DNA from 4 places in the Lactococcus muris genome. Region 4 is predicted to be linked to each of the others. Evidence: predicted binding sites of a transcription regulator. Region 4 holds the regulator's gene; each other region holds the start of a gene.
What was found. Region 4 encodes Rex, which represses fermentation and respiration genes when NADH is low (regulators of the CRP and FNR family bind a similar motif). Its sites were predicted from a motif close to TTGTGAANTANTTCACAA; they were not measured.
Positions count from the first base shown of each region.

Region 1: trhO (oxygen-dependent tRNA uridine(34) hydroxylase TrhO) is a predicted target of Rex. The motif match lies at 2,629-2,646, and genes of this name have one in related genera.
Region 2: ACGHCK_RS06780 (alanine dehydrogenase) is a predicted target of Rex. The motif match lies at 2,725-2,742, and genes of this name have one in related genera.
Region 3: adhE (bifunctional acetaldehyde-CoA/alcohol dehydrogenase) is a predicted target of Rex. The motif match lies at 2,477-2,494, and genes of this name have one in related genera.

Region 1 covers NZ_BAAFQO010000004.1:117,761-125,255, reverse strand. Annotated here, with positions in the region: gene ACGHCK_RS03810 (HD domain-containing protein) at 1-533, shown strand, start outside; gene yidA (sugar-phosphatase) at 560-1,372, shown strand; gene trhO (oxygen-dependent tRNA uridine(34) hydroxylase TrhO) at 1,571-2,584, opposite strand; gene ACGHCK_RS03795 (hypothetical protein) at 2,740-3,201, opposite strand; gene ACGHCK_RS03790 (metallophosphoesterase family protein) at 3,562-4,440, shown strand; gene ntdP (nucleoside tri-diphosphate phosphatase) at 4,513-5,043, shown strand; gene ACGHCK_RS03780 (ABC transporter permease) at 5,065-6,705, opposite strand; gene ACGHCK_RS03775 (ABC transporter ATP-binding protein) at 6,718-7,495, opposite strand, start outside.
Region 2 covers NZ_BAAFQO010000009.1:83,584-91,078, forward strand. Annotated here, with positions in the region: gene ACGHCK_RS06770 (glycine C-acetyltransferase) at 1-337, opposite strand, end outside; gene tdcB (bifunctional threonine ammonia-lyase/L-serine ammonia-lyase TdcB) at 582-1,589, opposite strand; gene ACGHCK_RS06780 (alanine dehydrogenase) at 1,612-2,706, opposite strand; gene ACGHCK_RS06785 (aldo/keto reductase) at 2,897-3,742, opposite strand; partial or broken gene ACGHCK_RS06790 (hypothetical protein) at 3,927-4,181, opposite strand; gene ACGHCK_RS06795 (S-ribosylhomocysteine lyase) at 4,664-5,143, shown strand; gene ACGHCK_RS06800 (hypothetical protein) at 5,163-5,312, shown strand; gene ACGHCK_RS06805 (Gfo/Idh/MocA family oxidoreductase) at 5,309-6,322, shown strand; gene ACGHCK_RS06810 (ABC transporter ATP-binding protein) at 6,421-7,272, shown strand; gene ACGHCK_RS06815 (ABC transporter permease/substrate-binding protein) at 7,256-7,495, shown strand, end outside.
Region 3 covers NZ_BAAFQO010000012.1:68,527-76,021, forward strand. Annotated here, with positions in the region: gene adhE (bifunctional acetaldehyde-CoA/alcohol dehydrogenase) at 1-2,462, opposite strand, end outside; gene ACGHCK_RS08225 (lactonase family protein) at 2,618-3,658, opposite strand; gene rpsB (30S ribosomal protein S2) at 3,927-4,700, shown strand; gene tsf (translation elongation factor Ts) at 4,778-5,806, shown strand; gene ezrA (septation ring formation regulator EzrA) at 6,027-7,495, shown strand, end outside.
Region 4 covers NZ_BAAFQO010000002.1:131,881-139,375, reverse strand. Annotated here, with positions in the region: gene rlmD (23S rRNA (uracil(1939)-C(5))-methyltransferase RlmD) at 1-140, opposite strand, end outside; gene ACGHCK_RS01895 (Nif3-like dinuclear metal center hexameric protein) at 246-1,016, opposite strand; gene ACGHCK_RS01890 (tRNA (adenine(22)-N(1))-methyltransferase) at 1,013-1,690, opposite strand; gene nth (endonuclease III) at 1,683-2,327, opposite strand; gene ACGHCK_RS01880 (DnaD domain-containing protein) at 2,329-3,000, opposite strand; gene ACGHCK_RS01875 (redox-sensing transcriptional repressor Rex) at 3,164-3,817, shown strand; gene radC (RadC family protein) at 4,037-4,720, opposite strand; gene glmS (glutamine--fructose-6-phosphate transaminase (isomerizing)) at 5,000-6,817, opposite strand; gene ACGHCK_RS01860 (deoxynucleoside kinase) at 6,969-7,495, opposite strand, start outside.

The DNA of each region.
Region 1 (7,495 bases), on a different contig from region 4:
AAGAATATTTTGCTCAAACAAGTCCAGGACTGGTACCTTTCTTTGAAAATAGACAGAGCTTACATCACTATCTTTCTCTAGATGATGGGGTAATGAATACTTATTTCCAATCTTGGATGTCTAACGCAGACGATACCTTGTCTCAGCTTGCCAGCATGTACATCAATCGCCATTTGCTCAAATCAATGGAATTTACCCAAGATCAAGAACAACAACTTGATCTCTTTAGCTCAGAGGCTCCTCTTTTGGATCAGCTGCGAGAACTTGTTGAAAAAGAAGGATTTGATCCACATTATTTTACAGGTACACATAACAACTTTGACTTGCCTTATGACTTCTATCGTCCAAATTCTAACAAACCACGCACTCAAATTGAAATATTACAGAAAGATGGCAGCTTGACTGAACTTTCCGAAGTATCACCTATCGTTGCTAGTCTTGCTGGTACAATTCACGGAAACAGTCGCTTTTATTTTCCGAAAGTCATGCTGAAAAATCCTGAATTTAACCAATTGATCCGTACAAATCTTTAAATCAAATTAGAAAAGAGAAAAAACAAATGATTAAACTTATTGCTATTGACATCGACGGTACTTTGTTGGACCCTGACCGTAAAATTACACCTGAAGTTAAGCAAGCGATTGCTGATGCAAAGGCCGCTGGAGTAAAAGTTGTTATCACCACAGGCCGTCCACTCATGGGTGTTCAGAATATTCTTGAAGAACTTGAATTGACAGACTACAGTGACTATGTCATTACCTATAATGGTGCCCTAGTCCAGCGTGCAACGGGGGAAGAATTTATCATGGAAACTTTGGAAGCTGAGGACGTCTTGGATATCGATGCCGCGGCACGCAAGATTGGTGTCCATATGCATGCTATTACGAAAAAAGGGATTTATACAAGTAATCGTGATATCGGAAAATACACTGTGCACGAAGCATCATTAGTCAACATGCCTCTTTACTTCCGTCAACCCGAAGAGATTGCTGCGCTTGAAATTGCTAAGGTGATGATGATTGATGAACCTGATATTTTAGATAATGCCATTGCTTACTTGCCTTTTGAGTTTTTTGAACGTTATAACATGGTGAAGTCAACACCTTTCTATTTAGAATTTATGAATAAAAAGGCGAGCAAGGGGAATGCCGTCTTGCATTTAGCCAAGAAGCTTTTCCTAGATGTTGATGAGCTCATGGCTATTGGAGATCAAGAAAACGACCGTTCTATGCTTGAAGCTGTGGGAAATCCTGTTGTTATGGAGAATGGTAAGGAGGAACTGAAAAAAATCGCCAAATATGTCACTAAGTCTAACGCCGAGTCTGGTGTGGCCCATGCGATTAATGAATGGGTTTTGAAAGACTACAAGTGAGCTCCTTGAAGAAGCTTTATGTGGACCAATACCTCTGGTAATATTGGGAGCACTGTTCAGAGTGGTCCTTGGTGAAAAGAATAGTCCCAATATTTTGCAGTAAGAAAAAACGCCTAAGCCATTAAAATGTGGTTAAGCGTTTTTGTTTTGCTGTTTTACCTAAAATCAGTTTCTTGCTGCCTATATAACTCTTTGCTTTTAGCCCCTTCTTTTAGTAAAAAAAGTTGGGTCGGCTGCACGTTCTCTTATCAGCACCTTTATCTTTTCATCTGGCAGGTGGAGTTCTTCCGCACAGCTTTGTGAACAACAGCCCTCAAAGCGCTCTGCACAGTTTGAACACTGAATAAACAAGCGATGACAAGCTTTATTTTTACAGTTTGTATGTCTGTCGCAAGCTTCACCACATTGAGGACATGTCGAAAGAATATCATCCGTGATACGTTCTCCCATACGTTCATCAAAGACAAAATTTTTGCCAATAAATTCAATCGGGAGATTCTGCTCTTTTGCTTTGCGTGTATATTCAATAATGCCGCCCTCAATGTGGTAAACATTTTCAAAGCCCTTGTGCTTCATAAAAGCACTGGCTTTTTCACATCGAATACCACCCGTACAGTACATTACAATATTTTTATCTTTGTCCTCTTTCAACATGTCGACAGCCATGGGCAATTGTTCCCGAAACGTTGCAGATGGAACCTCCAATGCATCCTTAAAATGCCCCACTTCATACTCATAATGATTGCGCATGTCCACAAATATTGTGTCTTCTTTTCCAAGCATTTCGTTAACTTCTTCTGCCTTAAGATAATGCCCTACATCTGAAGGATCAAATGTCGGATCGTCAATACCGTCTGCAACGATTTTGTCGCGAACCTTCATTCGCAGTACCCAGAAGGATTGTCTATCGTCAGCAATTGCATAATTAAGACGAATCCCATCCAATTCAGGCGCAGCTTGATAAAGTATGGTCTTGAAAGCCTCTAAATTTGCAGTTGGTAGGCTGATTTGAGCATTGATTCCTTCAGCAGCGATATAAATACGCCCGAAAACTTTCAATTCCTCAAATTTTTTATACAAATCATCACGAAATTGTTGAGGGGCACTGATATTAAAATATTTATAAAAAGAAAGCGTGGTGCGAGGCTCTGTTTCAGCTGCCAAACGCTCTTTTAATTCTTTATTTGAAATTTTATTGTGTAAGATAGTCATGTTCCTATAGTAGCATAGCTCCATTTTCTTTTTAAGCAATGCGCTTGTTTTTTAATGAACAAAGTTTGTTTTAAGTCAAATACCGCTCAACGGACTTTTTCTTGCTGCCCCTATCAGAACAAAATTGGCTAGAAACCATAATAAAAAAACTCCTCTTACGAAAGAGTAGTTCCATTTTCTTCTTTATCAGCAAGCTCCTCTAGCTTTCGCATGCGACTCATCAGCTGTCTTTCTCCCAGCAAAATAATGAGTAAAAGCAAGCCCCATCCTGCCAATATACCAGCTGTTCGCATCAATCCATCCCCATGATAAGTTAAAAAGGCACGCCCAGGACGATTATTATCCACATAAACTTTTATTTTATCATCTATCGTTCCAAGTTTCCTAAAATAAGTGTCCAAAGGGCGTACTTGATATTCTATACCCTCAAAGGTATAATTGACCTCTTTAAAACCCTCATCACCTCGGACAATAATGCCACTTACTTCTGTTTTTATAACATTTTTGTTGGCCATATGAACCCCAGTAAAAACGAGAGCGCCTGAGAGCAATGCTAAACCAACAACGAATAAGAGAATTCTTGAAATCCCTTGAAATATTTTTACTGTATTCTTCATATACAACCTATGTAATTTCTAATAATAATTTTAGTCTCTTCCATTATGTCAAAATTATCATTAGGACTCTAGGCTGACCTTTATTTTATTATGACAACCTTATGAACGTAATTTTATATAAAAATGAGATATTTTAACGGAATAGAGTAGGTTCTGCACAGCATTTGGGACGAAATCACTGGAAAATCAGCTCTTTTTCATTGCTTTTTTGTCATTTTTCTGCCCTCAAAATTCAAAGTGGGCTAAATGTTCAGCAGGATAGTCTTTCATTAACTAATGAAAACGTTAGCATTGGTGCAGCGGTTAAATTTTCAGTTGGGACGATTAGAACTTGTCTTGCGCTTCTGTTATAATTTAACTATGAAAAAATTAGCACTGCTTTCAGATTTGCATTTAGATGTTAATGAATTTACAGATACTGAAATCAAGGTTTTAGTTGATACTTTACAGAGTCAGGATGTAACAGATTTGCACTTTGCAGGCGATATGTCCAATGACTATAAAAAAATCACCAAGCCCTTTTTCGATAAATTATCTACTGTTTTCGACATTAGTCACAATCTTGGGAATCACGACATGGTACATTTATCTGAAGAAGAAATCAACGCACAAGACTTTTCTCTCAAATATTTTGGTGATAGTCTCCTCATAGCTTTTCATGGCTGGTATGACTACTCTCTTGCTGACAATTATTCTTACGATAATATTCTTGCCTTTAAAAATAATTTTTATTTTGACCGCAAAATCCAGCGCAAATATAACGATCCACTAACGACTAAAAAAAGTCTTCACACCTTGGAAAAGATTTTACAAAGCTTAAACTTTGACGGCCGTATCATCATAGCCATGCATTTTGTCCCACATAAAGCTTTTTCTATTAATACAGCTTATAAAAAGTTTGAACGCTTCAATGCTTATCTTGGCTCTCAAGCTTTCCACCAACTTTTTACCCAGTATCCTCAAATTACAGATGTCGTCTTTGGTCATGCGCATCATCGGATTTCTACTCAAACTATAGACGGGATTACCTATCACTCACGCCCTTTAGGTTATACTTACGAATGGCAAATGGTCAGCGATTTCCTCCAAGATTATCCCGAATATCAGATAGAAGAACACTATCATTTGCGTAAAAGATATCAGGCAATCAGGTCGCTTGATAGCTGGCAAAATTATCGTGAACAGAATCTGTCAAAGGAGTTTCTTAGTAGCTTAAGTTTTTTTGAACTGCCAAGCTGAGTTCAGAAACTTTTTGAATATTATGCTATAATGATAAGCGAGAACTTTGAATTTTGGAAAGTTGGTGAAGCCTTGAATCTTCCGAAAGAAGGCGACCTTGTCACGATTCAAAGCTATAAACATGATGGCAGTTTACATCGTACCTGGCGAGATACGATGATACTGAAAACAAATGAAAATTCAATTATTGGTGTAAATGACCACACACTTGTAACCGAGTCAGACGACCGTCGTTGGGTCACACGTGAACCTGCAATCGTTTATTTCCACAAAAAGTTTTGGTTTAACATCATTGCTATGATTCGTGAGGAAGGCGTCAGCTATTACTGCAACCTTGCGAGCCCTTTTGTCTTGGACAATGAGGCCCTGAAATACATCGACTATGATCTCGATGTAAAAGTATTTAAAGATGGCGAGAAAAAACTCCTAGACGTTGAGGAATATGAACGTCACAGGAAACAAATGAACTACTCTCCTGAGATTGACTACATTTTGAAAGAAAATGTAAAAATTCTTGTTGATTGGATAAATAATGAACGTGGACCTTTCTCCAAGGAGTATGTTGACATTTGGTACAATCGCTATCATCAATTAAAAAAATAGTCCAGATGGACTATTTTTTAATTAATCGCCAATCAAGTCACGTTGCCGATAAATAAACATGCCAATCAGAGCAAATATTACTGCTAAAGCAAGTATAAATACAAAATTGCCCCAGTTCATTGTTTCGACCGGAAGTCTTGAAATATGGTGGAAAATATTAAAATTATTTAACCAAGCGGGGAGATTCAATATGTTGCCAATATAACTCATGAAGAACGCAAAGCCGAGATAAACCCAGATCAGCGCGCTAAAACGTGGAAGCACGGCCATTAGAAAGCCTAAAATCCCAAGGACAAAGAAAATCCCAACAGTCCAAGACATCCCCGCTGCAGCTACTTTAGCAAAACTGAACGCATTGTCATTATTGGCTTGGGAGAGATAGATGCCAAGCACAACAGCAAACTGAGCAAGAGCGCCTAATATCCAAGAGATAATCATATAAGTTACATAAACTTTATAACGGCTAATCGGCATGGCATAAAGTAGTTCTTGTCGATTTTTTCGTTCCTCTGTTACCATCCGCATCAGTGAAGTAACCGCAAAGCAAGCAACCATTACCGCACAAATCATAAATATTGTTGACATAAAGCTTTCAATCATGGCTTTACTTGCCGCCCTGCTGGTTTCGTTTGCCAGATGAGGGTCAATGTTAAAGAGTTTGGATATGGTTGGACTGGATTCAACAAAACCGCTGATTTGGTCAATCATTGACCCATAGGTGATTCCCAGCACAAAAAGCCCAAAAATCCAACCGATACTGGCTGTACGTTGTTGTCGAAGTGTAAGTCCTGTAAAACTGAGTAAGCTTTTAGAAGCATGCGCTTTACCGTTCACCTCCGGAATATAGCCCGCATTGACATCTCGTCTAATTTCAAGAAAATAAGCAAGAGCGAGAAGAACAAGGCTCAATCCTAGAGCGAGGAAGAGAGGAAGCCAATGATTTTTGACATAGGGACTGGTCAGATATGACCAACTTAAGGGGTTCCAATAGCCCCAATTTACATTTTGTGTGTCTGTTCCCATACGAACAAGATAGAGCAAACCAAGCAAGCCAAAAGTAGCACCTTTAGCACTGCCTGAGTCGGAAAAGATTTGCGCAAAGGCAAGAGCGAACAAGCCCCAAAGTAAACTTTGGACGCCTATAGCAGAGGCAAACAAGAGATTTTCGCTAAAAGAAGTCATACCCGGAATATTTTGCAACTGGATTGAAGTCGCCAGAACCCCCGTAATCAAGACTTGTAAAACAAAGAGTTCAATAACAAGAGCTGTCGTATTGGCTAATTTTCCGACTTGAAAAGAGCGAAAAACTTCAGCGATTCCATCTTCTTCTTCTTTTCGTGTACGATTGATAACATAGATAATCGCAACAACAGCGAATGTTATTGCCGTAATTAAAGGCATGGTCGTGCCATAAGCTGCATCCGCGGTAAAATCTTTACCTTGAGCGACCGTCATAGGACCGAACAATGCCGTCATAGCTGGTCCCTGAAAAACATTAAACATGGTTTCTCGTTGACTGTCAGTCTGCATGATAAGCTCGAATTTACCCACTCCCGACGCTGCAAAGGCCAGCACACCAACTATCCAAAAGACAAGTTTTAGCCAATCTCTCTTGAGTAAAGCCCCCAGCATACTAAAGGTTTTATTTAAAGGTTTGTCCATAGCGTTCACCTCCTACTCATAATGATGCATGAAAAGCTCTTCTAAAGTTGGTGGTGTAGACTCTAACTTCTTCACCCCATACTTAAGTAAGGTTTTTAAGATAACATCCGTTTTATCCGAGTCTACCTGAAAAACAGCCTTATTGCCATTGCGGTGCAAATCATGGACACCCTCTAATCCATGCAACGCTTCTGGCGCTTGATTAGTTTCGACTTTAAAAGTATCACGTGTCAAATGACGTAAATCATCAAGTGACCCTGTTTCAACGATTTCTCCTTTTCGAATAACAGCAACACGATCTGCTAGACGTTCGACTTCAGATAAGATATGGCTGGACAAAATAATGGCTTTCCCCGCTTTTTTGAGACGCTGGACTTCAGCTTGGAAAACCGATTCCATCAAGGGATCCAAACCACTGGTTGGCTCGTCAAATATATAAAGTTCAGCATCCGTGGCTAAGGCCGCAATTAAGGCTATCTTCTGACGGTTTCCTTTGGAATAGCTACGCGCCTTTTTCTTTGGATCAAGTTCGAACTTCTTGATAAGCTCATCACGTTTTTTTAAATCTGCATGACCATGTAACTTCAAGAAAAGGTCAATAATCTCGCCCCCAGAAAGATTGGGCCAAAGATAGACATCGCCAGGCACATAAGCAATTTTCTTATGAATCTCAATGGCATCCGTCCACACATCTTTACCAAATATTGTGGCTGAACCTCCACTCTTTTTAATAATCCCCAGCAAAACACGAATCGTTGTTGATTTTCCTGAACCATTGGGACCAATATAG
Region 2 (7,495 bases), on a different contig from region 4:
TGAAGCCAGACTGAAAAGCTATCGCAGCTTCAGTACCTTTGAACTCGGCAATGGTCTTCTCAAGCTCAATATGAATATCAAGCGTTCCATTAATTGTACGTACAGCCCCTGCACCAGCTCCATACTTGTCTGTTGCATCTTTTGTTGCCTGAATAAGTTCAGGCCGTGTAGCAAACCCCAAATAATTGTTTGAGGCAAGGTTAATCATCTTCTTGCCTGCAACTGTAATTTCTGGGCCATTGGCGCTATCTAGCACGTCAATTGTGTTGAGCAAACCTTTTTCTTTTAGGTTTCCAAGCCCATTTTCGAGGAACTCCGTTAAAACTTTTGAAGTCATTTTTACAACCTTCTTTCACTTTTCGGCTACATTTCCTGTAACCGTTTACAATTAGTTTAACACTTTTCAAAAACTCTTGCAAGATTTTTTGGACTGTTTGCTCATATTTTAATTTAAATTATACAATCTTGTTAACTTTGTGATTTCAAGTAATTTATCGCACAATTAAAAAAAGACTGAAATATGCGTAAAAAGCCCTGAATTACAGAGCTTTTTTACCTATGGATAATTAAGATGTTAAGATTTACTGTTCTTCATCATTCGCAATCAGAAAGTGATCAACGATATCTTCTATACGTGCCAAGTCAACGTTACCACCAGATACAATGGAAACAACCTTCTTGTCTTTCACATATTCATCCACTTTCCCCGCAAGAATCGCTGCAGTTGTAAGAGCGCCAGCACCTTCTACAACGATTTTCGTACGTTGAATAAGGTCTTTAATCGCCAACTCAATTTCTGCTTCTGAAACCAGAACCATATTGTCAACAATTTGGTTAACAACCTCAAATGTCAATTCGCCTGGATAAGCAACGTGACAGCCGTCTGCAATCGTTGGTGCTTCATCGTGATAAACTTTTTTACGTGCCCTAAACGATGCTGTCATTCCATGACAATTTTCAGCTTGTACACCAATAACTTTAATATTTGGATTGAAAGATTTTAAGGCAACAGCAACACCTGATATCAAGCCGCCGCCACCTACAGGAACCAAAACTGTATCCACGTTCCAAAGGTGATCCAAAATTTCCAGACCTATTGTTCCTTGACCAGCCATTACTTCTGTATCATCATAAGGTGGGATGTAAGTAATGTTGTTTTCCTTAGCATAGGCTTCACAGAAAGCCTTGGAGTCATCAAATTGCTCACCTTCAAGCATCACCTCTGCCCCATATCCACGTGTGGCATCTACTTTTGCCTGTGGCGCGCCCTTTGGCATGACAATGATGCTCTTAATTCCTAAAAGTTTTGATGTCAAAGCAACACCCTGTGCATGATTACCAGCTGAACAAGCAATAACACCACGCGCTTTTTCTTCCTCAGACAACTGCGCAATTTTATTAAAAGCGCCACGGAATTTGAATGAGCCTGTTAACTGCATGTTTTCGAGCTTCAAATAAACCTCTCCACCTGTTTTAGCAGTTAAGAACATCGACTGAATCAATGGTGTTTCACGCGCATACTGTTTTACAATATTTTGAGCCTTTTTTATATCTTTAATCGTAACAGGCAGACTTGCTAAATTTGTCATCTTCTCTTTCCTCAAACCCTTTCTAAAATTCTGTATAAGTAACATCTATTGAATCAGCAAGAGGCTTGGAAACTACTTTCCCCTTATAGACACTCAGGCCTGAAAGGAGTTCTTTTGATTTCAATGCTTCATCCAGACCTTTAACAGAGATTTCTTTGAGGAAAGAAAGGTTACCTTGAGCTAAGGCAATGGTCGCTGTACGTGGTGTTGCACCAGGCATATTTGGTACTGCATAGTGAATAATACCATGCTTAATGAAAACAGGATCTGCATGATTCGTTGCATGATCTATTGTTTCCACTGTACCTCCTTGGTCTATAGCAATATCAACAATGACCGAACCAGGTTTCATTGACTTGACCATGTACTCTTTCACCAATTTTGGTGGTTTGGCTCCTGGAATTAGAATTGTTGAGATAAAGATATCTGCAAGTTTGATATTCTCTTCTAAAGCTTCTGTTGTTGACTTGACAATCTCAACGTTTTTTCCTTCATAACGCTCTTTAAGCTGCGCGATACGAGCATCTCCAAGTTCGATGATGATAACTTTACAGCCTAAAGCTACTGCTATATCAGCAGCATTTTCTGCAGCATTTCCACCGCCAAAAATAACAACGGTACCAGCTTCAATACCCGCGATACCTGGCAAGAGAATCCCTTCACCGCCGTGCTGTTTTTCAAGGTAATATTGTCCAATGTTTACTGCACGTCGTCCTGCAATAGCTGACATTGGCTTGAGCAACTCCAGAACACCATTGATGGAGATGTTTTCACCAGAAATAGCTGTTACACCCACCTCCATCATTTTTTCAACACAGGCTTTATTAGCTGCTAGATGAAGGAAGCCCCAGATAATTTGACCTGGTTTAAAGTATTTATATTCAGATTCCATCGGTTCCTTAACTTTAACGATGAGCTCCGCTTCCCAAGCAGTTTCTGTATCTACGATTTGAGCTCCAGCTGCCTCGTAAAGATCATCTGTAAAACCACAACCCGCACCAGCATTTCTATCAACAAGCACTTCGTTCCCTGCTTCAACGAGAATTTTCGCGTTTTCTGGGGTCATCCCTACACGTGCTTCACCTTGTTTTGGGTCTTTAATTACACCAATTTTCATACTTAATTGTTTCTCCTTTTGTGAAAATTTTATCAAGTATATTATAGCGCTTTCATTCTCTTTTGGCAATATTTTTTTTAAAATAAAACATTCTTTTAATATTCCCTTATTCTTATTGTACATATTCTGCAAATTATAAAAAAAGACACTCAAATCTTTCAATTTGGTGTACTTTTTCAGGATATACCTATTAATGATTGACTTCATCTGGGTTTCGAGCAAGGCCCGCTTTGCCATGAAGACTGTCGATAAAGGCTATGTCTTCATCTGACAAGTCAAAATCAAAAATGTCAGCATTTTCTTTGATACGACTTGCTGTTACAGATTTTGGTAATGGGAGGTAACCTTTGTGTAGGCTCCAACGTAAAACGACTTGTGCCACTGTTTTCTCATATTTATCTGCAATATCAGCAAGTTCAGTGATGGCAAAAATTTTGCCTGTACCGAGTGGGCTGTAAGCTTCTGTCAAGATATCGTGTGCTTTATTAAAAGCAACGACCTCTTCTTGCTGATCTGAGGGGTTGACCATGATTTGGTTAACAACAGGCTTTATCTCAGCAACTTCAAGTAATGGTTCCAAATGACGGGGATGGAAGTTTGACACACCAATCGCACGCACTTTATTATTTTTCACGCCATCTTCCATCGCTTTCCAGACAGCTGCGTTTCGTTCAGCAAAATTAGGGCGGAAGGCTTTAGGATTCGGCCAGTGAATCAAATAAAGGTCAACATAGTCTAAGCCGAGTTTTTCTAAACTTTCATCAAGTGCCGCTCTTGCATCTTCAGTTGTTCCAAGATCCCAAAGCTTTGTGGTGATAAACAATTTATCACGTGCAATCCCGCTGTCTTTAATTGCACGTCCCACGGATTCTTCATTGCCATAAACGGCAGCTGTATCAATATGACGATAACCAACTTCTAGAGCCGTTTTGACCGATTGATAGGCCTCCTCGCCATCTTTTGATTGCCATGTCCCAAAACCAACTTTGGGAATTTCCATACCATTTGAAAGAGTGTAAGTTTCTGTAAGTGCCATAAATTCTCCTTTTCTTTACTTCTCGCTTTATTCTATCACTTTATGAAAGGAGACGAAAAAATTTGGTTCGGAAGTGTAGAAGGAGAACGCGGATGTTGGAAGAACAAAGAACAGGTGTTTCCCGCATCTCACCCGTTTCACCACTGAAATGCAGGAATTTTAGAGGAAGGGCTAAATGATTTCTTTAAGCTTCTGGCTGGTAGATAATAAGTGCTGGACGGACGCCCATAAATGCTAAAGAAAGGTCTACATGACCAGTGCGAGTAAGCTGACCAGCCCGCCCATTAGCCGCAACATCCACACGCCAGCCATCACCTGAAATCCCAGGAGTACGTAGCCACCAGCCATGATTATCACCTTGCCCACCTGTCACACGCTCCGCATGATTAGAAAATGCGCTGCTCGGTTGGGAAAGTTTTACCACATCTGCTAAAGATAGTGCAAAGGCTTGCTTTGTTCCTTTTTAATCAACAGCAGTCAAATCGTTTACAACTTCTGCTGCAGCAGAAAAAAGGAGAAATTTACCCTGCTGTATTACTTGATTACAGAACACAGTATTTCCCTCGTCAAGTATTTTAGACTATTTTTAAGTATATTCTCCCGTCTTTTTTAAATATCTCTCTCTTTTAAGTTAAAACTATTTAGTAATTATACAACAGTTTTTTCGGAAAACTTGGACAAAGAAATCCCCTTTAAAATGCACTGCCATTGTTTTACGTGAAACAATACATGCTGGTCTTATCCAATAATCAAAACTGCAAAAAGTCCAGATGAAAAACACTTAAGCTGGAATGTGTTATAATAAGGGTGTTTGTTTAGGCAGAGCCTAAAAGATGAGAACACTACAATAGGAACAAATTATCAAATAAAAAGTTAAAATTTTTTACTGTTCATAAATAATAAGGAAAAAGGAGAAAAACAATGGCTGAAGTCGAATCATTCCAACTTGATCATACAAAAGTTTTAGCACCCTATATACGTTTAATCGGGACAGAAACTGGACCTAAAGGGGATAGCATCACAAACTTTGATGTTCGCTTTATCCAGCCCAATCATGGAGAAATACCAACAAGTGGCTTACATACCATTGAACACGCAATGGCAAGTTTAATCCGCGATCGTATTGATGGTATGATTGACTTCTCACCGTTTGGCTGTCGCACGGGTTTCCACATGATTATGTGGGGCCAACCCAGTTCTGAACAAATTGCCAAAGTTATCACTTCTTCTTTGGAAGAGCTTGCGGGAGATAGCTTTACTTGGGACGATGTTCCTGGTGTTTCAGAAAAAGAGTGTGGAAACTATCGAGATCATTCACTGTTTTCAGCGAAAGAGTGGGCGAAAAAAATCCTAAGCAAAGGCATCTCGTCTGATGCTTTTGAGCGCCGACCAGTAAACTAAAAGTTAAGGAAAGGAAGTCATGGGAAAATACCAGCTAGATTATAAGGGACAAGCTGCTGTCCAAAAATTCCACGAAAAAAATTCAAAAACTAAGACTGACAAATTAGCCAAAATTGAGGCATTAAAAAAACAATATTTGTCTCAAAAGAAAAAAGAGAAAAAAGCATGAAAAAATTAAACATCGCCTATATCGGCTTTGGCAAATCAACCAATCGTTATCACATCCCCTACGTTAAAATTCGTGACCACTTCAACATTTCGCGCATCGTTAATCGTACCTTAGGCAAACGTCCTGAGCAAGCTGTGCTTGAGGCAAATGGTACAGTCTTCTCAACAGATATTAACGACATTATTCAGGACGAGAGCATTGACTTAGTTATTGTTGTCACCCCCGGTTCTGCCCACTATGAAACCAGTAAAAAACTGCTGCTTGGAGGAAAAAATGTTATCTGCGATAAACCTCTGGTAGAAACTTTAGAGCAGGCCAAAGAACTGGTTGCACTTGCCAAAGAAAGAAATCTCTTCTTTATGCCTTTCCAAAACCGCCGCTTTGACAGCGATTTTCTGACGGTTAAAAAGGTTTTGGAAACAGGCTATTTAGGGAATTTGATTGACCTAACTGTAACAATGGATCACTATCGTCCAGCAGATGCAAGTCTGGGAGAGAATTTCGACGGTGCTTGGTACGGCCATGGTGTCCATCTGGTGGATCAGATGGTTTCACTCTTTGGTAAACCTGAAACCGTTCAATACGACGTACGTTCTACACGTGACGCGGTTGCTACAGATGACTACTTCTCTGTCAACTTGATTTATAAAAATTTCCGAGCAACTGTGCAAGCCACAGAACTAGCTGCTGTCAGTCGTCCAAAATGGGTGATTTATGGTTCTAGGGGAACATTAATTAAAGAGCATGTTGATCAGCAGGAAAATGATCTCAAGGCAGGAATAGTTCCAGGAGACGAAGGTTTTGGTGCCGATACACCTCAAGACTTCGCACAATTAACTTATTATAACCAAAACGGCGATCGTATCGCAAAGACAATCCCGACAGTTTCTGGGGATTACGGTCGTGTTTATGATTCAGCCTATAACTCTTTAGTCCACGGTGAAGAAAAGTTAGTTTCAGATGAGCAAATTCTGGCGGTCATTGAAACACTAGAAAATGCTTTTAAATAAATCCTCAAGTAGGATTTTTCTTTTTACTCTTTTAGTTTTCAATGAAAGAGTGAGTCATTTGAGCAAAAAAGTGAAAGAGAAAATGTTAAAATTGTGCTATGACTATTACATTCAAAAATGTCACCAAAAGCTACGGAGAAAAGGCTGTACTTTCAGATATTAACTTCTCTATTGAAAGTCATGAATTTTTTGTACTTGCTGGTTCTTCTGGCGGCGGGAAAACAACATTACTTAAGATGATTAATCGGTTGATTGACCCAAATCAAGGACAGATTTTTATTGACAAACAAGATATCCAAACCATCAATTTACGAGAGCTCCGTCTACAAATAGGCTACGTTCTTCAACAGATAGCGCTCTTTCCTAACATGACTGTTTTAGAAAATATCGGGATTATTCCTGCAATGAAAGGCTGGAGCAAAAGCGAAATCCGTCGGCGTGTTCTTGAACTTCTGCCACTGGTTGGGCTTGACGCAGATAAGTATCTCAACCGTTATCCCCATGAGCTTTCTGGAGGTGAAGCACAGCGAATTGGCATTCTAAGAGCTATCGCCTGCAAGCCTAAAATTATTTTAATGGACGAGCCTTTTTCGGCCCTAGACCCTATATCACGTAAGCAGTTACAAGAACTTGTTAAAGACTTGCAAAAAACTTTGCAAATCACGACGGTTTTCGTCACACATGATATGTCTGAAGGAATGGCAATGGCTGACCGTATCGCTATACTCAAAGAAGGCAGGCTCCAGCAAATTGGTAAACCACAGGAGATTTTAAATGCACCTGCTAATCCATTTGTCGCTGAATTTTTTACTGACTATCAGCAAGATCTCTCTCGATATAAGTTAAAAAACCTTGAAAAAACTCTTGCAGACAATAATTTTTCAGGTGATACTCCCTTGACAGATGTCTTGAAAAGTATGGAGGTGAATACATATGAACAGTCTGATTAACACCTTTCAACAGCAGGAGTCTCAGTTTTGGCTTGCCTTATTGCAACACATCCAGATTTCTTTAGTTTCGCTTTTTATCGCCATACTGATTGCACTTCCTCTGGCATTACTCTTAAGACGTTATTCGAGATTAGCTGAGCCTCTATTGCAAATCACAGGGATTTTTCAAACCATCCCTAGCTTGGCCTTATTAGGACTTTTGATTCCCTTCGTTGGGATTGGC
Region 3 (7,495 bases), on a different contig from region 4:
ATATAGCGTGCAATTTCGGCGTAGTCTTCTTGGGCACGATAGATTTCATAACGTGGATATGGTGTACGCTTAACATTTCCTGTTACAGCGTTAAATTTGATAACGTGCGGCATAGCGATAGCAATAGCTAAACCATGTGGCAATTCAAACTCGCCGCCGACTTTGTGCGCTAAGGAGTGGTTGATACCGAGAAATGCATTAGCAAAAGCCATACCAGCTAAGGTTGCAGCGTTGTGCATATTTGCGCGTGCCATCTGTCCTTCTTTGGAAGGTTTTGAAGGGTCATAGTGGTAAGAAGTGGTTAAATTTTCAAAGATTAATTTGATTGCACGAAGTGATAGAGGTTTAGTATAGTCTGAAGCCATGACTGAAACGTAAGATTCGAGTGCATGACTGAGTGCATCGATACCTGACCAAGCGACTGTACGTTTTGGCACAGTCATAACAAACTCAGGGTCAACAATGGCCACTTGAGGTGTAAGTTGATAATCCGCTAAGGGATATTTAACATGTGTTTCGTCATCAGTGATGACAGCAAATGGTGTTACCTCAGAGCCTGTCCCCGAAGTAGTTGGAATACATACCAGTTGAGTTTGGTCTTGATGTGGGAATTTGACGATACGTTTACGGATATCGATGAATTTTTGGGCCAGTTGCTCAAAAAGGGCTTTCAATGCGATATCGTCATTAAGGTCAACTTCCCCGCGAACGGAATACTCATAAATCAAACGGCCGATTTTGGCTGCATCAAGCGGAGAACCACCACCAAGAGCAATAACGGTATCTGGTTTGAAGTCATCCATTTGACGTGCAATCTCGATTGCCTGAGATAATGTAGGGTCTGGTTTTACAGAACCGTAGATAGTTGTTTGTACCTGTGTGTCACGAACAGCGAGTTGCTCAAGCATGTGATCAACAAAGCCAAACTGTAACATCCCGTGATCTGTGACAACAAAGGCACGTTTTATATCAGGCATTTCTTGCAAATAAGAGATTGAGTTGTTTTCGTAGTAGATTTCTTTTGGCAGACGAACCCATTGTGGGCGATTACGACGACGTGCCACTGTTTTAATATTCAATAGATCATATGTACTCAAGTTGTGTGAAATTGAATTTTTACCCCATGAACCAGTTCCGAGCGTCAATGATGGACGCATTGCATCAGTATAAATATCGCCAACACCGCCAATAGAGTCAGGCTGGTTAACCAAGATACGTGCAGCACCAATGGCATCTGCATATTCTTTAACAAATGGATCATCCTGAGCACCAATTTGGATGGCAGCATTGTGCCCTGCGCCCTGATAGTCTAAAAGTTTTTGAACGATTTCGATAGCATTTTTACGTGAGGTAGATTTGTAGAGGGACAGAAGTGGACTGAGTTTTTCAGAGGACAGTGCTTCTCCGATATTTTTTTCATCAAGTTCAAAGAGTAGGACATCTTTGCCCTTAGGGACTTTTACGCCAGCTTGTTCAGCAATCCAAGGTCCAGGACGTCCAGCAACAGGACCCGTTACACCAAAGCCTTCGCCAGCACGTTCAACAAAGACAAATTTTTCAATTGCTTTATAGTCTTTCTTAGGTACTTTATAAGCACCGTGTGCCTGGAGTTTTTCAAGAAACTCATCATAAATTTCTTCAGCAATAACAGCAGAATTTTCTGTGGCACAAATCATGCCATTGTCAAAACGCTTAGAGAGCAGAAGGTCTTCAACAGCGCGATCGACATTTGCGGTTGCATCAACAAAGACAGCACCATTACCTGCACCGACTCCTAGTGAAGGATTACCAGATTTCAGAGCGGCATTAACCATTCCTGGACCACCTGTGGCTAAGATTGAAGCAATACCCTGATTCTGTATGAGTGCTGTTGTATTATAGAGACTAGGTTCTTCAATCCATTGGATAAAGTTTTCTGGAGCTCCTGCTTTCAGAGCAGCATCATAGACGATACGTGCAGCATGTGAAGAGCAATTTTGAGCTTGTGGATGGAAGGCAAAAACGATAGCGTTGCGTGTTTTTGCCGTTAAAAGTGATTTGAAGATAGTTGTTGAGGTAGGGTTAGTCGTAGGCACAATCCCGGCAAGGACACCAAGAGGAGCTGCGATTTCAACTGAACCGTTAACCTTGTTTTCGCTAATTACTCCAACAGTTTTATCGTTTTTTATTGAGTTATAAACAGACTCTGAAGCAAAGCGGTTTTTAGTATCCTTGTCTTCAACAATGCCGCGACCAGTTTCCTTATGTGCTTCGTGAGCGAGTTCCAGAGAATGCTCACTAGCTGCCAAAGCCATAGCTGCAACAATTTTATCAACCTGTGCTTGAGTATAACCTTCAAAATGCAGAGCGGCTTGATGGGCTTTTTTCACAAGAGTATCTGTGTATTGCTCTGCTTTTTCTAAGAGTACAGCCTTATCAGTTGCTGTTATTTCTTTCTTCGTCTTTGTGTTTGGGGTTGTCATATAAAATTTCTCCTTTGTGAAATTTATCACGTTATTATTTTAACAAAGTTTGAACGCGGTGTCAAATTGTATTGTGCAAAAAAATACAATGTTGTGTTAGCGAAATAATATTCACATTTTAATGATAGAAAAACCGCCTTATTTGGCGGTTTGGTTTAGAGGGTTGGAAGGACACAAGTGCCTTCTGGACTATAAAAATCTTTTTGTTTCAGTGTAAGTAGTCCTGTTGTACGATTGCGGCGGAAAAGACTAAGGTTATCGCTGTCTTGATGGGCCACGATAATAAAGTCTTCTGTGCTATTGAAGTTAAAGTCGCGAGGTGTTTTACCTTCTGTTTTTACAATGTCTTCCAGAGTAATTTTCGTTCCTAAAGGACTGACACTGAAGACAGCGATTGAATCATGCCCGCGGTTTGAGGCATAGAGGAATTTACCATCAGATGAAAGACGCAGCGCAGCAGCGCTTTTGACACCCTCAAAATCAGCAGGCAGTGTACTGAGGGTTTCTAGAGCTGCAAAACGTCCTTTTTCTTCATTGTAGCTAAGCACTGTTACAGTGGAAGAAAATTCACCAATAGCATAAGCAACTTTACCGTTAGGGTGGAAGGTCAGGTGACGAACGCCAGTTCCAGTAGGCATGCGATATAGGGTAGCGATAGAAAGCTTGCCATCTTCCCCCACAACGTCATATACAGTGATTTCGTCCGTTCCTAAATCACAAGTAACCAAGCGACCATCTGGTGTAAGATCTGCATAGTGAACATGTGGGCGTTCTTGACCTGGGTGTCCGTTTGAGCCTTCCCCTTCATGTTTTACAGTATCTGTTAAAAGGAGTGAACCATTTTTTTGGATTTTATAGACACGAATTTCTCCCAGATGATAGTTGGCACCATAAACAAGACCGCGTTTATCGTCAACAGAAACATAACAAAGAGGGGCTCCAACACTCGTGACATAATTTAAAAGTTCTGCTTTCCCCCTTTTATAAGTTAAAGCGGCGATGCCACCACCATTTTCATCTGCAGCACAGCTATAGAGATGCTGTTTCTTTCTATCTAGAGCAATATAGGTCGCATTTTGAACATGTGCAACTTCTTTTAGATTAGAAAGTTCTTCCTTGACAACATCTAAGTCGAAACTGTATATTCCCTTTGATTCACGTTTAGTATATCCACCCACTAGAATTTTTTCCCGCATAGTTTAGCTCCTTTTACATTTAATATTCGTATAATTATTTTATCATAAAGGAGCGTTTTCAGGAAGTTAAATCTCTCACGTTTTATGCATCTACGAGAAACTTAGGTAAAAAAGAGGACTTGCAATATGAGGAAGATTAGTATATAATATTACTGTTGCTCTCGGGCGATAATCTCACATTTTGACTTGACGATGTCGTAGTGCACAGGTGTAGCGGCATAGGGTGAGAGTCAAAAGAGGAAAAACTATTTTAAAAGGAGACATTAATATGTCAGTTATTTCAATGAAACAACTTCTTGAAGCTGGTGTTCACTTCGGTCACCAAACGCGCCGTTGGAACCCAAAGATGAAACCATACATCTTTACAGAACGTAACGGTATCCACGTTATCGACCTTCAAAAAACAGTTAAACTTGTTGACGATGCTTACAACTATGTACGTAACGCTTCAGCTGAAGGTGCTGTAGTCCTTTTTGTTGGTACTAAAAAACAAGCTTCAGAAGCTGTTAAAGAAGAAGCACTTCGTGCTGGTCAATACTATGTAAATCACCGTTGGCTTGGTGGTATGCTTACGAACTGGAACACTATCCAAAAACGTGTGGCACGCCTTAAAGCAATCAACAAAATGGAAGAAGACGGAACTTTCGATGTTTTACCTAAGAAAGAAGTTGTCCTTTTGAACAAAGAACGCGAACGTCTTGAAAAATTCATCGGTGGTATTGCTGACATGCCTCGCATCCCAGATGTGATGTACGTTGTTGACCCACACAATGAACAAATCGCTATCCAAGAAGCTCAAAAATTGGGAATTCCAGTTGTAGCTATGGTTGATACAAATGCTGACCCAGATCCAATCGACGTTATTATCCCAGCAAACGATGATGCTATCCGTGCAGTTAAGTTGATTACTGCTAAAATGGCTGATGCTGTCATCGAAGGGCGTCAAGGTGAAGATGCAGCAGAAGAAGAACTTACAGCGAAAGATACTGCAGCTTCAGAAGAGTCACTTGAAGAACTTGCTGAAATCGTTGAAGGCAAATAATTTGTAATGAATAATACAGGCGAGGCCCTACGCCTCCCTGTTTTTTTATAAAATATAATAATTAGGAGAATTATACAATGGCAGTAACAGCAGCTCAAGTTAAAGAATTGCGCGAAAAAACTGGTGCAGGTATCATGGATGCTAAACGTGCACTTGTTGAAACTGATGGAAATATGGAAGCAGCCGCTGAGCTTCTTCGTGAAAAAGGTATTGCTAAAGCTGAGAAAAAAGCTGACCGTATCGCCGCTGAAGGCTTGACAGGTATCGCCGTAAATGGTAATACTGCAGCACTTATCGAGTTGAACTCAGAAACAGACTTCGTTGCTAAAAACGAACAATTCGTTGCTATCGTAAAAGAAACAGCTGAACTTATTGCAGAGAAAAAACCTGCAACTAATGAAGAGGCTTTAGCTTTGACAACTGCAGAGGGCATCAGTCTTGAAGATTCTTATACACAAGCAACAGCGACAATTGGTGAAAAAATTTCATTCCGTCGTTTCCAACTTATCGAAAAAACAGATGAGCAAACATTTGGTGTTTACCAACACAACCAAGGGCGTATTGGTGTAGTCGCAGTTATTGAAGGTGGTGATGCAGAGCTTGCTAAGGCTGTTGCAATGCATATCGCTGCGATGAACCCAACTGTTCTTTCTTACAAAGAATTGGACGCTGAGTTTGTTCACGATGAGTTAGCTAAAATGAACCACAAAATCGATGAAGACAACGAAAGCCGCAAATTGGTTAACAAACCAATGCTTCCACATCTTGCATACGGTTCACGCAGCCAGTTGACTGAAGAGGTTCTTGCTAAGGCTGAAGCAGAAATGAAAGAAGAACTTTTGGCAGAAGGTAAGCCAGAAGCAATCTTAGGTAAAATCATTCCAGGTAAACTTGCAAAATACATTATCGACAACACTAAAGTTGACCAAGCCTACACGCTTCTTGGCCAACTCTACATCATGGATGACAGTAAAACTGTAGAAGCTTTCCTTGAATCTAAAGGTGCTAAAGTAGTAGCCTTTGTACGCTATGAAGTTGGCGAAGGTATCGAGAAGGCTGAAAATAATTTTGCAGCAGAAGTTGCGGAAGCAGCAGGACTTGCTTAATTTCTAAAAAGGAGGGGTGGCTTTAGAGGCTGCTCTTTTTTCTTCCTTCCATTGTTTGAGTAGGCTTTGACAAGCCAGTATTCTTATATTGCATGTATTCTAAAAAATGTAGAAAAGTGATGTAAAAACAAATATAATGTGCTATAATAAAGAGTGAAACTTTGTATTTAAAAATGAGTTTAAATAAAAAGATAAAATTACCTAAAGTTTTGGAGAGATAATGTCAAGTACAATAATTATTCTTTTGGGCGTTCTCGTAGTGATTGTCGTTGGATTCTATGTTTTTTCAATGGTAATGCGTAAGAAAACAGAAAATCGTATTCTTGAGTTGGAAGAACGTAAGGAATTACTTTTTGATTTACCCGTGCAAGAAGAATTAGATGCTGTCAAGAAAATGCATTTAGTTGGACAATCGCAAACAATTTTCCGCGAATGGAATCAAAAATGGATTGATTTATCGTCGGACTCATTTGCTGATTTGGAAAATCATATTTTTGAAGCTGAACAGTTGAATGATTCCTTCCATTTTTTCCGTGCGCGTGAGTCGGCAGATGATAGTGAAGCACAGATTGAGGTCATGGAATCAGAGGTTGAAGCGATTCGTGCAGGTGTGGCAGAGTTGGTTGAGCAGGAAAAACGTAATTCGACAAAAATCCAAGAATCTTTAGACTTATACGAAACATTACGCGATGAGATTACAGACAATCAAGAAAAGTACGGTACAGTTATTGATGAAATTAATCGTCATTTAGCAAATATCGAAACAGAGTTTTCACAGTTTGTTACGCTTAACTCCACTGGAGATCCGATTGAGGCGGCAGAAGTACTAGAAACTGCAGAAGAACACACCATTGCTTTACGTGCTATTACGGAAAAAATTCCGTCTCTTTTAGCTGTTGTAGACAAAGAATTACCAAAACAAATTGAAGATTTAGAAGAAACAATTCATAAATTTGAAGAAGAGGATTATGTACTTCCTCCAAGTGTCAATCTTGAGAATGAAAGACAGGCCGTTCAAAAGGATATAGAGGAAGCGAAAGCTCTTCTTGATAGCTTTGAACTTGAGGCGACTGAGGCACGTATCGCTTCAATCAATAATCGTATCAATGGTGTGTATGACATCTTTGAGCGTGAATATAAAGCGCGTCGCAGTGTTGAAAAGCGTGTCAATATCCTCAAAAGCTACATTGAGCACACGCGTGCAAATAATAAAGCGCTTTTGTTGGAGATTGATCATACTATGCAGTCCTACTTGCTCTCTGATAATGAAAAGGCTGCCGTACGTAGTTACTCAGAACACCTTGATATCCTTGAAGGAGAGGTTGATAGTGTGTTAGAGGCTGTAAAAGAAAAACAAAAGCCTTATTCAGCTTTGGGCAATAATGTAAATTCAATTATTGATGCTTTGGAAGACATTGAAAAGAATCAAATCAGCATCAGTGAGGGGCTTGCTAACTTACGTGAGCGAGAAAAAGTTGCCCAAGAAGCTGCGGATGACTTTGACTCAGAATTACGCATTATTAAACGTTATGTGGAAAAACGTAATCTTCCAGGTTTACCAAAAGATTATTTAGATCTCTTTTTCGCTACAAGTGAGCGTCTGGAGGCTCTGTTCAAAGAGTTAGGTAAAGTACGTATTAACATAGATGTTGTCAATCATCAACTTGATACATCTACTCAGGATATGGA
Region 4 (7,495 bases):
ACCTTCATTTTTATCTCTTCAGCAGGTAAAGCATTTTCAACAAAAAAAGGGAAGTTATCTACTTTGATAACTCCTTGTCCTTCGTGTGTCAAGTCAACGACTTTTCCTTGGATAATTTCATTTTTCTGGAATTTTTTCATGATTTCATGATAGCATACCCGCTTGATAAAGTCCAATGATGTTTAAATGACAAGCACCTTAACAACTTCACGGAAATTGATTACAGTAAGCTTTTTGTTAACTTGCTAAATATCAAAGAAAGGATTTGTATTCACTTTACTTTCTATTATTTCAACATCTGTGGCAAAACTGGCTAATTTTTCAGCAACTTTTGGAACAAAGAGATGCTCCAAGTAATGTCCGGGATCAAGTCCGACAAGCCCTTGCGAAAGTTGGTCATGTCCAACATGGTAATAGATATCACCTGTAATGTAAAGATCCGCACCTTTAGCTTGAGCCTCTGTCCAAAATTTACCGCCGCTTCCACCACAAATAGCGACACGCTTAATCATCTGGCTTAATGAGCGGTCATAAGTCACCAAACGCAAATAGTCTAAAGCAAAAGTTTTTTTCATTTTCTCTGAAAAGTCCGCCAAACTCATCGGCTCAATATTACCTACACGACCCAAACCTTCTTCGGATAAAATTTCTGTATCCTTAATCTCTAAAAGCTCACAGAACCAATCATTAAGTCCCCCATCAACAACATCAATATTGGTGTGACTTGTATAAACAGCAATACCGGCTTTCGCCAAGTCAAGGACTATCTTTTCCTGACTGTCCGCATCTGTCAAATTCGCTAAGGGACGGAAAATGACAGGATGTTTCGCTAAAATCAAATCCACGTCTTTTTCAATAGCTTCCAAAACAGTTTGTTCTCGAATATCCAAAGTAACTAAAACTTTTTTTACCGGAGCATCAAGTGAACCAATCTGTAAACCTACAGGATCTCCTTCAACCGCTAAATCTTTCGAGCAAAACTCTTCGTACAAGGCCATGAAATCTCTGATTTTCATTGTAGGACTCCTTCTATCTTTTCTTTTTTAGCTTGAACAGCTGCGCGTTTCTCATGGTTTTCAGGAAGTCGTTCAAGTATTTTCTTTAAAGTACTGAGCTCTTTATTCCATTTTTTACGGAAGACCTCTGATTTTTCTTGCGAAAGATAAGGTCCAAACTCAAGCTCTGTTTCATTCAGCTCAGATGTGCCATGCTCTGCCACAATAATTTCATAGATTTTTCCTGCTTCAAGAAGAATCTTTTCTGACGAAATTACAAAATCATGCGCGACAAGCCACGAACGAAGACTTTCTTCATGATTATTGGGCTGCAAGATAAGTTGCTCCACTTGACTCAATTTATCTTTACCCTCTTCAAGGATTTCCGAAATTAAAAGTCCACCCATACCCGCAATCACGATACTTGAGATAGCATCGCTTTCTTCAAAGGCAGCCAAACCATTGGCTAATCTGACCTCTATCTTATCTTGCAAGTTCTGCTCAGACACATGATTTTTAGCAATCTGAAATGGGCCTTTAACCACTTCGCCTGCGATTGCAAAATCAATCTTTTTTTGCTGAATCAAATAGGTTGGGAGATAAGCATGATCACTGCCTACATCCAAAAGACGGCTGTCAGATTTAACGAGATCAGCAACAGCTTGTAGACGTTTTGAGAGTTTTACTTCAGTCATTCAAGTTTCTCTTTCCAAATTTACAGTATTCAAGGACAGGACATTCTTCACACTTTGGTGCGCGCGCCGTACAATGATAACGTCCAAAAAAGATGAGGTGATGATGACTTTCCACCCAGCGTTCCTCAGGAATGAGCTTCATCAACTTTTCTTCGACTTCCAAAACGGAGGCTTTCTGTGACACGATATCTAAACGCTTTGAAATCCGTTCTACATGGGTATCAACAGCAATTCCAGGTATACCATAAGTTTCTCCCAGAACGACGTTTGCTGTTTTTCGGCCAACACCAGGCAAGGTTTGTAATAATTTTTTATCTTTTGGCAGTTCGCTATTAAAGTTTTCTACCAGCATCTGAGAAGTCTTTACAATGTTTTTCGCTTTCGTTTTGTAAAGTCCAATTGTTCGGATACATTGTTCAACGTCTGAAATGTCTGCCTGTGCCAAACTTTTAGGGTCAGGATACTTCGCAAAAAGACCTGGTGTCGCCTTATTTACGCCCTTATCTGTGGCTTGTGCAGATAAGATAGTTGCAATCAAAAGTTGAAAAGGTGTTTCCCACTCCAGCTCTCCGTGTGCTTCCGGAAACATGTTTACAATGATATCTAAAGCTTCTAAAAATTTTTTCTTACTTAGCATATTATTTTCCGTTCCAAGGACCATCCATTGGGATATAAAAATCTGTATTTTTTTGGTTCTGTGTAGCTTCTACACGCTCTGCTTTACGCTGCTCAATAGCTTGTGTACTCATTAAGCCTTCGTTACGCCAGTTTCGCAAAATCGCTTTGATATAGTTGAGCGAAACTTTTCGATTAATGACTGCTTCACGAAGAGCAAGTTTAATCAACTCTGCATCATAATTATCTTCAAAAAGCAGGCTGCGCAGTTCTTCACTTTGCATTGGTGTAATCATACCCATCTCTGCTTCAAAAATATTAACTAAATCTTGAAGTTGCCCCGTGTTTTGTATATTAGAAGTATCTTCTGCTTGAATTTTTGGTGTCAATCCTTCCAATTGATCCAGCTTTTTAAGTGCAGGAGTAACATCAAAAATCGTTTCTACATCCCCTGAAATTTCCAATAAGGTAACTTTCAAAGAACCAAAATCTTGCAAATTATCAATACTGTGGTTAACATCTGAAAGTTTCTTTCCTATCTTTGTAGCAATTTCACTGGGCGCACTGTCACGATTTTCATACAGATAAAGCCAAACCAAAAAGTCCCCCGCTGAGGGGAAAAGTTGAGCAAAATGCTCCAACATAGCATGAGGAAGTATGATGTGTCCAGCCATATAGTTTTCATAGTAGGTCATGCTATTATTTTATCACATTTCATTGTTTTCTTCCTTTTCTTCTATGAGACAAGCATGGATAAAAAGGGAACTATAAAATAATTCGCATTATCCAGAAAGAATTGTTTGACAATTTATCCTAAAAAAAGTAAAATATTCACAAAGACTATGTAAAGGAGATAACATGGCTGGCTCCCAAGTTAATAAACAACTACCTAAGGCAACTGCAAAACGTTTGCCTCAATACTACCGTTTGTTCAAACTTTTAGTTGATGAACAAGTGACGCGCACAAACTCGCAGCTTATTTCTGAAAAAATTGGTGTAGATGCAGCAACGATTCGGCGAGATTTTTCACTTTTTGGTGAACTGGGACGGCGAGGTTATGGCTATGAAACACGTGCTTTGCGTGACTTTTTTGGAGAACTACTTGGACAAGACCGTGAAACCCATATTGCCCTTGTAGGAGTCGGCAATCTTGGACGGGCCTTGATTAACTACCAATTCCAAAATCGCAATAAGATGCGTGTTACCCAAGCTTATGATGTACCAGAAAATCCACTCGTAGGTACAACGAGCGCTACAGGTGTTCCTATCTACGATATTGCAGATTTCTCAAAACATGTCAAAAACTCAAAAATCAAAACAGCGATTATTTCTGTAAATAAAGAAAATGCTCAAGAAGTTGCAGATATCTTAGTAGAGTCCGGAATCAAAGGTATTCTTAATTTCTCACCTTTACGCCTGCATGTACCAGATGATGTCGTAGTACAATCTATTGACTTAACCAAAGAACTTCAAACCCTCTTGTTCTTCATGTCACATAAGGATATCAAATAAAAAGCTCAGATAATTTCTAGATGGCTTGTTTGTCCGAACTGCTTGAAGTGTGAGGGTATCAATGCACAAAACATCACTTAAAAAATACAGCAGCACTTGAATAAACTGCTGAAAAAGTCGGGAAATTCATTTTTCCCGACTTTTTTATACGACAAGTTCTTGTATTTAAGCAAAACAATATAAGTTTTTCAGTAGTCTTACACTCTGTCTCTATATTTTTTAATGGTCCAATAGACCCTCTTCTCTGAAGCTGAGATAGGTATTGTGTCCTGTAATAATGTGGTCTAAAAAATGAATGCCTAAGTTTTCGCAAACCTCCTTAATTTTCTTGGTAAAGACTTTATCCTGCGGACTTGGCTGAGTTATACCTGAAGGGTGATTATGTGCAATAATAATTCCGACAGCAAGATTTCTAATTGCATAATGCAAGATCTCACGTGGATGAGCAATTGAATGGTTGACTGCTCCGATGAAAATCGTTTTTTTCTGAATGATACGGTTTTGACTGTCCAAGTAAATAGCAACTAAATTTTCCTGATCAAAAGAAGCCATCTCATCTACCAAACTCATCCCCAGTTGTTGAGACCCCATCACTTGCCCATAGCGCTTTCTTTGTGTTGTATGAATCCTCTTTCCAAGCTCAATCATGGCTCTTATTTCAACTGCTTTTACTTGACCTATACCTGATATTTCCTTTAGCTCTCCCACTGAAGCACGGCGAAACTCCTCTAAATTGTCAAAAACACTCAGCACACGAGCTGCAAGTTCCATGACATTTTCTTTTTTACTACCTGTTCTCAATAAAATAGCTAAAAGTTCCTGTTCATTCAGCTTTTCAGAGCCAAAAGCTAATAGACGTTCACGGGGTTTCATAGGATAATTATCTTCTCTTACTTGATACATGTCTTCTCCCTATATACCTGTACGTAAAAAACGCTTGAAATTCACCTTTTCTTTTATCACAGAACTTGGATTTTCTCCATAAATCCCTAGGTTTGTCCCTTCACTCTTTAACTTGTCCCAAACACTAAGAAACAACCTCAAGAAACCATAATTACAGATACGCTGGGAAGAAAAAACTAAAAAAAAACAGAAAATGCTCAATGTGGCATAGAAAGCCATCATCTTGAGCATTTTTCTGTTTGACTATTGAGACCTTAGCCGCTTAAGAATATTAATTTCTTATTCAACAGTTACGGCTTTAGCAAGATTACGTGGTTTGTCTACGTCAAGACCACGTTGTACTGTTGCATAGTAAGCAATCAATTGTGTCGGTACAACCATTGAAATAGCTGAAAGATAAGGGTGAACATTATTGATGACAATATCATCATCTTCACGTGCTACAGCTTCTTCTACAATCGTAATCGCTGATGCACCACGTGCCACTGTTTCCATGACATTTCCTCGTGTGTGTGCTGCAACTTCTTCATTATTTGAAATCAGCGCAATCACAGGTGTACCATTTTCAATCAAAGAAATTGTCCCATGTTTAAGTTCTCCAGCAGCAAAGCCCTCACATTGGATATATGAAATTTCTTTTAGTTTCAAGCTAGCTTCCATAGAAACAAAGTAATCTTGTTTACGACCAATATAGAAAGCATTTCGCGCTTCTGGCAACAGTTTTGCTACTAGGTCTGAAATCATTTCTTTCTCTGAAAGCGTGGACTCGATAGATTGAGCAACGAGTGAAATTTCCTTGACTAAATCGAAATCAAGCGCCTTAAGATTTTGGTCGGCGTCACCTACAGCCTTAGCTAAGAAAGCTAAAGTTGCAATCTGCCCTGTGTAAGCTTTCGTTGAAGCAACTGAAATTTCAGGTCCAGCACCAATCAACATTGTGTATGTTGCTTCACGTGATAATGTTGAGCCAGGTACATTTGTTACAGTCAAGCTTGGATGACCCAGTTCATTTACTTTTACAAGTACTTGACGACTATCCGCTGTTTCACCTGATTGTGAAAGGAAGATAAACAAAGGATTTTCACTCAATAATGGCATACCATAACCCCATTCAGAAGCAAGGCCAAGTTCAACCGGTGTATTTGTCAGCTCTTCAAGGATTTGTTTAGAAGCATAGCCTGCATGAAGTGATGTTCCAGCTGCGATGATGTAGATGCGGTCCGCTGCTTGAACTGCTTTTACAATGTCTGCATCAACAGTAACTTTTCCATCTTGATTCGTATAAGTAGAAACGAGTTTACGCATCACGCTTGGTTGCTCATCAATTTCTTTGAGCATATAGTAAGGATATGTTCCTTTACCAATATCTGAAAGGTCAAGTTCCGCTGTATAGCTTTGACGCTCTACTGTATTTCCTTCGTAATCCATTACCTCTGCCTTATCTTTAGTCAAGATAACGAGCTCTTTATCATGAATTTCCATAAATTCAGATGTTTCACGAATCATGGCCATTGCATCAGAGCACACCATGTTATAGCCTTTTCCTAGACCGATAAGTAAAGGAGATTTGTTTTTCGCAACATAGATTACATCAGCATCTTCTGCATCCATGAGAGCAAAAGCATACGAGCCTTCAATAATAGACAAGGCTTTTTTAAATGCTTCAAGTACAGAAAGTCCATCTTCTTCCGCAAATTTAGCGATGAGGTGTACGGCAACTTCTGTATCTGTTTGTCCCTTAAATGTATCATTTGCAAGGTATTCTTCTCTAATCTCTGAGAAATTCTCAATCACTCCATTGTGTACCAAAACGAAACGTCCTGAAGTGGAAGTATGAGGATGTGCATTATCTTCGGTCGGTTTACCATGTGTAGCCCAACGTGTATGACCAATCCCCGCTGTTCCAGTAACGTTGTCCCCTGTTTTTGCTTCTAAGTCTGCAATGCGACCGACTGATTTTACAAGGTTAGCTTTTCCAGAATCATCGGTCACAAAAATTCCTGCTGAATCATAACCACGATATTCAAGTTTTTCAAGACCTTGCAACAGAATGTCCGTTGCATTACGGTTTCCAACAACACCTACAATACCACACATATTAATCTCTCCATTAGCTAAATTGGTATAGCTACTTTTTCTTTATTTTTTCGTCAATAAAAAAATGATAATACAATGTTTTGCATTTGTCAAGAATAATAAATCTTTAATTGGTATAGTTGATTATAAGCAAAAAAATAAATCTTTCGATTTACTTTAATTGCAACTTGACTAATTCTTTGTCCACCTGTGCGAGTACCTTTTCTAAGTCTTCTTCATTGTTGACGAAGTCAAATAAATCACCATCAATACGCATTTTAGGTGAAACGTTATAGTTTTTATACCATATTGGGTATTCCTCATGCACCTGTTGGTAATAAGCTTTCAGCTCTGGCTGTTTCTCTACTTGTTCAAAACTTCGCCCCCGTTGAGTGATTCTTGAAAGCATTGTTTCAAAGCTCACGTCAATATAAACAAGTAAATCAGGACGTTTTTTAGGCATTCCTTCTATCTCTTCTAGCATATTACTGAGCAAATTTTGGTAGATTTCTAGTTCTGTTTTTGTGACATTACCATTTTTATAATTTAGTGTTAAAAAAAGTTCGTCTTCAAATATCGAACGGTCAAGAACGTTATTTTCCTGATCATAAGCCATTTTGATTGATTCGAAACGTTTGTTTAAAAAATAAATTTGCAGCAAAAAAGCATATTTTCTAGGGTCTTGATAATATAAGTCAA